DNA from 2 places in the Paenibacillus sp. FSL K6-2524 genome. Region 2 is predicted to be linked to the other one. Evidence: riboswitches for the same ligand, from Rfam matches in the RefSeq annotation. Region 2 holds a riboswitch; the other holds the start of a gene.
The links. A riboswitch is a leader RNA that binds a small molecule or an ion and turns the genes downstream of it on or off. The one in region 2 is predicted to bind FMN.
Positions count from the first base shown of each region.

Region 1: linked by a shared signal. The riboswitch ahead of ribD (bifunctional diaminohydroxyphosphoribosylaminopyrimidine deaminase/5-amino-6-(5-phosphoribosylamino)uracil reductase RibD) and the one ahead of NST85_RS06615 (DMT family transporter) in region 2 are both predicted to bind FMN.

Region 1 is NZ_JBBOSP010000001.1:4,052,340-4,056,763, forward strand. It holds gene NST85_RS18625 (bifunctional 3,4-dihydroxy-2-butanone-4-phosphate synthase/GTP cyclohydrolase II) at 1-631, opposite strand, end outside; gene ribE (riboflavin synthase) at 658-1,338, opposite strand; gene ribD (bifunctional diaminohydroxyphosphoribosylaminopyrimidine deaminase/5-amino-6-(5-phosphoribosylamino)uracil reductase RibD) at 1,612-2,724, opposite strand; FMN riboswitch at 2,995-3,164, opposite strand; gene NST85_RS18640 (V4R domain-containing protein) at 3,421-3,867, shown strand; gene NST85_RS18645 (peptidylprolyl isomerase) at 3,925-4,362, opposite strand.
Region 2 is NZ_JBBOSP010000001.1:1,531,768-1,536,191, reverse strand. It holds gene NST85_RS06620 (YwaF family protein) at 1-576, opposite strand, end outside; gene NST85_RS06615 (DMT family transporter) at 752-1,732, opposite strand; FMN riboswitch at 1,858-2,011, opposite strand; gene NST85_RS06610 (MetQ/NlpA family ABC transporter substrate-binding protein) at 2,221-3,063, opposite strand; gene NST85_RS06605 (methionine ABC transporter permease) at 3,161-3,823, opposite strand; gene NST85_RS06600 (methionine ABC transporter ATP-binding protein) at 3,841-4,424, opposite strand, start outside.

The sequences.
Region 1 (4,424 bases), 2.5 Mb from region 2:
CACGAGTTACGAGCTTTTCTTTTTCGTTACGATAGTGGATTAGATCCTTGATACTTATTAATTTCAAATCAAATGTCTCAGCCATTTCCGCTAAATCCGGAAGCCGGGCCATCGTACCATCTTCTTTGATAACTTCACAGATCACAGCCGCTGGATACGCTCCACACATCCGAGCTAAATCTACTGCTGCTTCGGTATGACCTGCACGCCGAAGCACGCCACCTTTCTTGGCTATCAGTGGGAACATGTGGCCAGGGCGACGGAAATCTGACGGTTTAGCATTAGGATCCATAATCCCTTTCACCGTTGCAGAACGTTCATACGCTGAAATCCCGGTTGTTGTATCTTTGTGGTCTATAGAAACAGTAAACGCCGTTCCATGGTAATCGGTATTCTGCGCCACCATCGGCTGTAAATCAAGTTCTTCCGCACGCTCCTGTGTAATTGGCAGGCACACAAGGCCCCGTCCTTGACTTATCATAAAGTTGATGACTTCAGGAGTCGCTTTTTCTGCGAGAGCGATAAAATCCCCTTCGTTCTCACGATCTTCATCATCAACCACGATAACTACTTTCCCACGCATTAAATCGTATATTGCTTCTTCGACTTGATCCAGTTGAATATCGTTCATTACGATCCCCTCCTCTGGGTTGTTCATTATACAAAACCATTCTCCACTAGAAATGACATATCTACTGTGGACGATGAAGCTCTGTTGGATGTATTAAGATCACCTTCCCGGGAATTCCCGTATTTCAGTAGGTGCTCCACATACTTCCCAAGTATGTCACATTCCAAATTCACCGTATCGCCAGTATTCTTAAAAGCAAATAAAGTTTCGGACAAAGTATGTGGAATAATCGAAATACTGAACCCTCTATCCGTCATCTCCACCACAGTCAGGCTAATACCATCCACAGTAATCGAACCTTTTGGAATAATGTATTTGGATAAGGCATGATCGGCTGGAGCAATTTCGTACACAACTGCATTCTGATCTTTCTTCATGCCCACGATAGTTCCTACCCCGTCGACATGTCCCTGTACGATATGACCTCCAAACCGCCCGCCGGCTAACATTGCACGCTCTAGATTAACTTTGCTTCCAGGCTTCAAATCCTTCAAATTTGTGTTGCGGTAAGTTTGCGGCATCACATCAACAGTGAATTTATTACGATGAAATGTAGTCGCTGTAAGGCAAACTCCGTTTACGGATATGCTATCGCCCAATTTCAGCCCATCGGTTATCAGACCAGCTGCGATTTCCAGCACCATCGCTTCTCCTTTGCGACTGACGGAACTCATTGTTCCTACTTCTTCTACGAGACCGGTAAACATGGGCTCTCCTCCTTTGCTTAGTACATGTAAAAGTGTGGTGAACGGGCATGGACAATCGGTGTGATTCAAACTTCCGATCGTTGTTGCCACGTGATTGTATGATCTTATAACACCCAGCAGGGTTACAATCACGTGGCAAAGACGAACGCTACGCTTCTCCAGTTTTGAATCTCACCTCGTGTCCACCTGTACTTTTCACCACACTTTTAAAAATGTAGTGAATCAAACTCGTTTCGCGGTAGAATACGCGATTGAGTTAGATCAACGGATGCGTCAGGTGGTTTCGGTGGGCCAGATGGGGTTTCCTCTGATACATACGTTATCTCCGATTTGTTCCACTTGGATGTTGCTTAAAGTGATTGCATCCTGCATGAGATCAAAACCGTCAAACATGAAGTTCCCTGGAGCTTCATAGCCACCGACAAGTTTTGGTGCAAAGAATAGGACGATCTCATCGGCTAGTTTCTTGTGGATGAGGGAACCATTCAATCGACCTCCACCCTCTACAAGAACTGAAGAAATATCCATTTCTCCTAAATTGGTTAGCCCTAGATACAGATCTACTTCAGATCCATCACCGCAGGGGATAACCGTGATCCCTTGCTTAGTTAATCTAGACAATCTTCCTTCATCTGCCTGACTTGTTGTTAGGATAATCGTCTGAGCTAGGCCGTCAGTAAGTACTTTGGAGGACTCTGGAATCCGTAATGTAGAGTCAACAATGATACGGATCGGTGACAATCCAGGCACCTCAAGTCTCGTTGTTAGCTGCGGGTCATCTGCAATAACCGTTCCCACACCAACCATGATCCCTTGATGCCTATGACGCATCGTGTGAACCATCTCACGGGACGACTCATTTGAAATCCATTTACTATCCCCTGACTTAGAGGCGACTTTCCCATCCAATGTACTCGCAGTCTTGATTGTCACGTAGGGAATACCGGTAGTAATAAACTTAATGAATTGCTTGTTCAGCCTGATTGCCCGGTCCCGAAGCACACCAACTTCCACTTCTATCCCGCTCTGTCGAAGTAATTCAATACCACGACCTGCAACCTGGGAATTAGGATCCTCACAAGCCACCACTACTCGTGATACCTTCTCAGCGATAAGTCGTTCTGCGCAGGGAGGGGTTTTTCCATAATGGCTACAAGGTTCAAGTGACACATAGACTGTGCTACCTTCAGCCGACGGTCCGGCCATGTTTAGAGCATAGACTTCAGCATGTGGATCGCCTCTTTTTAAGTGCGTGCCTAGTCCAAGGATAGCTCCATCTTTCACCACTACAGCCCCGACAACTGGATTCATCCCCGTTTGACCTTGTGCATGCTCCGCCATATCTAGCGCTAATCCCATGTAATACTCGTCGTTGATCTTATCCATTTGCTCTTCTTCCACCCCCTACAACTGCTGATAAACATAAAAATCCCTACCGGAAAAATCCAGTAGGGAACAATGAGAGTTGTTGTACGCAAATAAAGTCAGCAAATCAGGACATTAGGCGACAAAGTTAAAATAATAGCTAACCCAAATAAGCCTAAAAACCCTTTTTTCTAATGCCCACAACAAAGCAATACTACTTTGTGAAAAAATGGACATGAAAAAAACTGCTCTACATTTAGGACACATAGGTATTAATCTATGTGTACCTGCGTTCTCCTTCTCCCATCCAGACTATACTGTCGGTCCCGGAATCACACCGGCTCAGCCATATGCACATGAAAAGCCACATACAGGTCACGGACTCATGCATACCTTGATAGTTTAATCCAAGATATGCCATCACCGTCGGTAGGGAATCTCACCCCTCCCCGAAGGATTGCATCAAATATTAAATTTTGAGTTGTTACTTGAAAAGTATTACCTTTCCATTATGACGGTATCTTATCACCAAGACAAAAATAAATCAAGGTTCCTGGAAACACTTGCATGCAAGCTATATTCTTGTCAAAAAATATAACTGAGAATAATTCTCATAATTTAGTGATGATAATCACAAGGGGTGTGCAAAGTTGAGGGTAGGATAAAAGCAACTGGTACAAGTAATTAAACTCTACATAAGGAATGGAGAAATGCGAAATGAATGATTTTAGCTTTGAGGACATGAAACAGATTAAACGGAAAAATTTAGGTTCTGAAGTTCCTTTAGAATTGTTCAGGGCTATTCGATTAATTGGAATGTATCAAGGCTTGCCCTCAGGTGGGAAAGGTACAACCATGACGATAGGAAGAAAAATTGGTCAGAGCTTGCCTGTAACAACGGTCGAAGAACTACTACAGCTTTTGGAGGATTTAAAGATTGGTATACCTCACATCATTAGTTCTACTGAACGAAGTATGCATATCGCTGTTGAGGATTGTTTCTGTGAAGGACTTCCAGCACACGAAGGTCAAATGGTCTGTGATCTTGAAGGAGCCATTATGGAGGGGGCATTGTCTAAAATTTACAACAAGAGAGTAACAGCTAAGGAAGTGAAGTGCAATGTTAACGGAGATGAACGGTGTGAATATGAACTGAGATTCTAGCTTACAAAAAAATCCCCCTTCTGATGAGTGCCATCAGGAGGGGGATTCATTATATTCCTACTCTTCGTCCCAAACAGTAACTTCTTTCATCTTGTCGCCGGCTTTGATCTGATCAACAAGTTCCATACCGGAAGTAACTTTACCAAATACAGTATGCACTCCATCCAAATGTGGCTGTGCTTCGTATACGATAAAGAACTGGCTTCCGCCTGTGTCTTTACCAGCGTGAGCCATGGATAGAACCCCACGAGCGTGTTTCGTTGTGTTGGTTGCTGTTTCACATTTGATTGTGTAACCAGGTCCACCAGTACCATTACCTGTTGGACAGCCACCTTGAGCAACAAAACCTGGAATTACACGGTGGAATGACAAACCATTATAAAATCCGGAGTTCGCTAATTTTTCAAAGTTAGCTACCGTACCTGGTGCTTCTTCTGGCAAGAACTGAATTTCTAGTTCTCCACCCTTTTCCAAAATGATTTTACCTTTTTTCATATGGATCACTTCCTTTTCATGTCTCTTAAATTGAACCTATTACAGTGTACTATGAAATCGCA
Region 2 (4,424 bases):
GTAATTCGAACCGAGGAGATAATTCACAGTACCAACCACTAATGCCAGAGCATTCAGAAACAACAGACTCCAACCGATTGATTTCCACGTCGGCCGATGTTGCTCAATCCACGTCATGTAGAGCGGAGATAGAACAATAGCACCATGGGCGATGAAGTACTCGAAGTAACGAAAATGTGGATAACCGTATGCTAAGGCAGGTGTAATTAAAGCTTGGAATGCCCCGGCTATTCCGGCAAAATACAGAATCTGATATAGCTTGTTACTTCGGGTTAGTAGCATAATGATCGAAAGAATAAGTGTCACACTACATAACTCAAGCGGCAGCGTATATCGAACATCCCATAAATCATTCGCGAAGTACCATGTGTTTAGTCCAATCTCCGTCAGAGCTAGAACAACAACCAGTCCATATCGAATCGCCGATGCGACAATTCGGTTCCTCCTGATCCTATGCCTTCCTACATACAAACCCAATACGAATAAAATGATTACCCCAATTACGATCCCATGTTGTACAGAGAACATAATGAATTCCGGCGAATTCTCTTGGGAGAAGAAGGATAATAACGTCATAAGCGCTTCCTTTCTATCGGGAGACTTGGACTTTGCTCAGTGACTGAATTTCACAAAAAAACGTGCTACCGCCGTATCCATAAATACAGGGTAACACGCTTCTGAATTGTTTAAAAGTATCCGTATACCAACCTGAAATCTAAGCAATAGATCCATTCGATTAAAAACTGGGTCTTTATTTCTGAATGGAAGCTGTACCTGCTCCTTCGTCTTTGCCTTGTCCCTGTCTAGATATAACGAACAACGCTCCCCAGATCAGAATAAAGCCAACAATTTGTGGACGAGTGATCACCTCTTGGAACACGATCCAGTTAATAAGCACCCCTACCATCGGGAAGCTGAGTTCAGCTAGTGTCGCGACCGAAGCCTTCGTCGTAGTCAGTCCTTTATAATACACTAACAAACTGAGTAATCCTGGCAACAATGCCTGCCCGAGTAAATTAAGCGAAACGCCGGCAATAGCGGATGTACCTGATGGTATATTCCATGCTGCTCCTTCACTCCAAGTGAAAGCGAGCAATATCGGCAAAGCGAGAATAAAACGTAACGATGTCACAGTCTCATATTTCATTTGGCCTACCATCATACGTCCCATAACCGTTGATCCACCCCAGAGAGCGGCTGCTCCTAGCGACAACAAGCTACCTACTTGTACAAAGTCCTTCCAATGACCTATAGGTAAAGTAAAACCGAAGGTTAACAAGTACGTACCACCCAATGCGATCAAGGCCAGTGGGAAGAAATAGCGAGGCAAAGATTCCTTCAGTAACAATCTAGCTAGAATAATTGCGAATAGTGGCTGTAGCTTTTGTAACAAAAGAACGGCATTGAGATTGCCGTTAGTCAGTCCCATGGTAAAGAGCACCGTCGCTATAGCTGATCCACCCCACGAAATGAAGAGCAACGCCCCAACCTGTTTCCATCCCAGACCACGTAATTCACTACGGTTCTTCCACATTAACGGAAACATCACTAAGGCAATAATGACATGTTCGAGTAGTACAATTTGCGCCGAGGTGAGCGTATCGAGCAGAAGGATCCTAAATAGAGGATCAACTCCCCATAGTGCTGCTCCTAATACGACTAACCAAAATCCACCTCTTGCTGAATCTCTTTTCATCAATGCTGGTTTAACATTTGCGCTTACGTTCTCCATTTGTCTGTCCCCTTCTTGAATATGGGGTCTACAGCAGAAAGCCCCTGTTATCGACAAATCATCGACAGTAACAGGGGCTGATCAAATAAGCTTGCACAGGAAATAAAGCTGCCGCATGCTATATCTTTGATCTTCTCCCATCCGGACTTTACCGTCGGCCTTGGAATTACACCAAGTCAGTCGTCATCGTTATCCAATGACGAGTCGCGGGCTATAGTTCATTCACCAGGAACGAACCTCACCGCCGGTCAGGAATTTCACCTTACCCCGAAGATCCATATTCAATTGAATTGTAGTTGTATTTAATGATATGAACTGTATTCATTGTACTGCGACAAATGTCCACTCTCTGTTAAGTAAGTCACATTGAATTGAAAAATGCTTTAGTTTCATGAAATACATATTCACTTACATTAATATAGCATCATTTTACCCATTTGTAATCCACCAATCTGTGGAGAGCGAAAAAAATCTACAGAAAACTTCAATTATTTAAACGCAGGTACGGCAATCTCGTCGTAATTTTCCTCTAAAAACTTTTTCACTTCTGGACCAGACATCACTTTAGCAAGCTTCTGAATGATCTCAGAATCCTGATTATCTGCACGAGCCACTAGCGTAATCACGAACTCCGAATCATCGGTTTCTGTAAGTAGTGCATCTTTCTTAGGCGTCAATCCAAGTGGGCTGGCATAAGCAGGTGTCATGAGAACCAAATCGGCATCATCCAGCATACGAGCAAGCATCAGTAGGTCGACCTCTTCGAATTTAAATTTTTTCTTATTTTCGATAATGTCGCCTTGTGTAGCCTGAATACCAACGCCTTCCTTCAGCTTAATTATTCCGGCTTTATCGAGCATGACGAGCGAACGGCCGATATTGGTAGGATCATTCGCAATCGCGATGGTTGCCCCCTCAGGTAACTCTTCCATTGATTTGTAACGTTTAGAATAAGCACCATAGATCGCATTATAAATCGGCTGAATCGGAACGAGTTCTGTATTTTTATTTTCATTGTATTGATTCATATAAGGGACATGCTGGAAGAAGTTTGCATCCACTTCTTTATTAGCAAGCGCATCGTTCGGCTGAACGTTATCGGATAGAACAACAACCTCAAGGTTAATCCCTTCTTCCTTAAGCAGTGGCTTCACCACATCTAGAATTTCCGTCATGGGTGGAATCAAGGTCGCAACTTTCAGGGTTGTTTCTGTTTGTGCAGGTGTATTGTTCTTGTCCTGCTCCGGTTGATTCTCTTTCGCTTGATTGTTACCACAACCAGCTATAACAACCATTAGCAGCACTAGCATCGACATCATTTTTTTGTTCATGATTAAATTTACCCCCTATGTGTATTAAATACCATTTTCTGTCGATAGGTGACTGCTCCTTGGACAAACGATCCATTCGGTCGCTGCTACCTAACGCTTACCTTCTATCCAACTTTCTAGCAATAAAACCTCCAATGAATTGGATGCTTTGGACCAAAATGATCATCAAGATGATCATAGCTGCCATGAGTTCCGTCTCAAAACGTTGGTACCCGTAGCGGATCGCAAAGTCGCCAACTCCCCCGCCCCCCACTACTCCCACTACAGTCGAGTAAGAAATAAAACTAATCGTGGAGGTTGTAAGGCCTAGTACTAAGCCAGAGCGTGACTCTACGTACAAAAACTTAATGATTATTTCCAGTTTGGATGCCCCCATGGATTGCGCCGCCTCGATAACTCCACGCGGAACCTCTAACAACGATTGCTCCACTAACCTGGAATAAACAGCAATCGCTACTATTGCCAAGGGAACGGAAGCCGCAAGTGTTCCAATCGCCGTTCCAATTAGAAGACGAGTTAGCGGAATCATAAAGACAACAAGTAATAAGAATGGAAATGAGCGAATGATATTAACTAGGTTATTCAGCACAAGAGATACAGAACGGTTCTCGTAAAGTTGTCCCTTCCGGCACAGATACAGCAAAGTACCTATAGGAAGCCCGAGCAGGATTGCCGCACCAATGGAAATCCCCACCATCACGAATGTTTCTCCGATCGCCTCGACAATCTCGGATCGATATTTGACCACTTGATCCAGCATGACAGACAAGTCAAACACTATGCATCCCCCGCTTCACCTAACAGTTGTTCCCGAAACGATGGCGGAAGAGGAAGCGCCGAATCCCTGCTACGCCCTTGCAAAGCAAAGGTATCGGTGATTGAACCATTCTCCATGACGGACACGGTGTGGCAGATCCTTTTGACCACATCCATCTCATGTGTGACAATGGCTATCGTAACGCCCAATGTCTCATTAATATGTCTCAGCACTTCCAATATTTCCACCGTGGTCTTGGGGTCAAGTGAAGACGTGGGTTCGTCGCATAGGAGCACCCGAGGATGATTAGCGAGTGCTCTAGCAATCGCCACCCTTTGCTTCTGCCCTCCACTTAACTGAGCAGGATACTGATCCGCCTTATCTAACAAACCAACAAATCGTAAGCACTCGGCAACACGCAGTGCCCGCTCTTTCTTGGGAATGCCCGCTAGCTCGAGTGGAGTGGCAACATTCCCACTCACTGTCCGATTATGTAGTAAATTAAATTGCTGAAAAATCATACCGATCGATCTGCGCGCCTCACGAAGCTGTATCTCTGACATTTGAGTCAAGTCAGCCCCATTAACCATAACCTTGCCTTCGT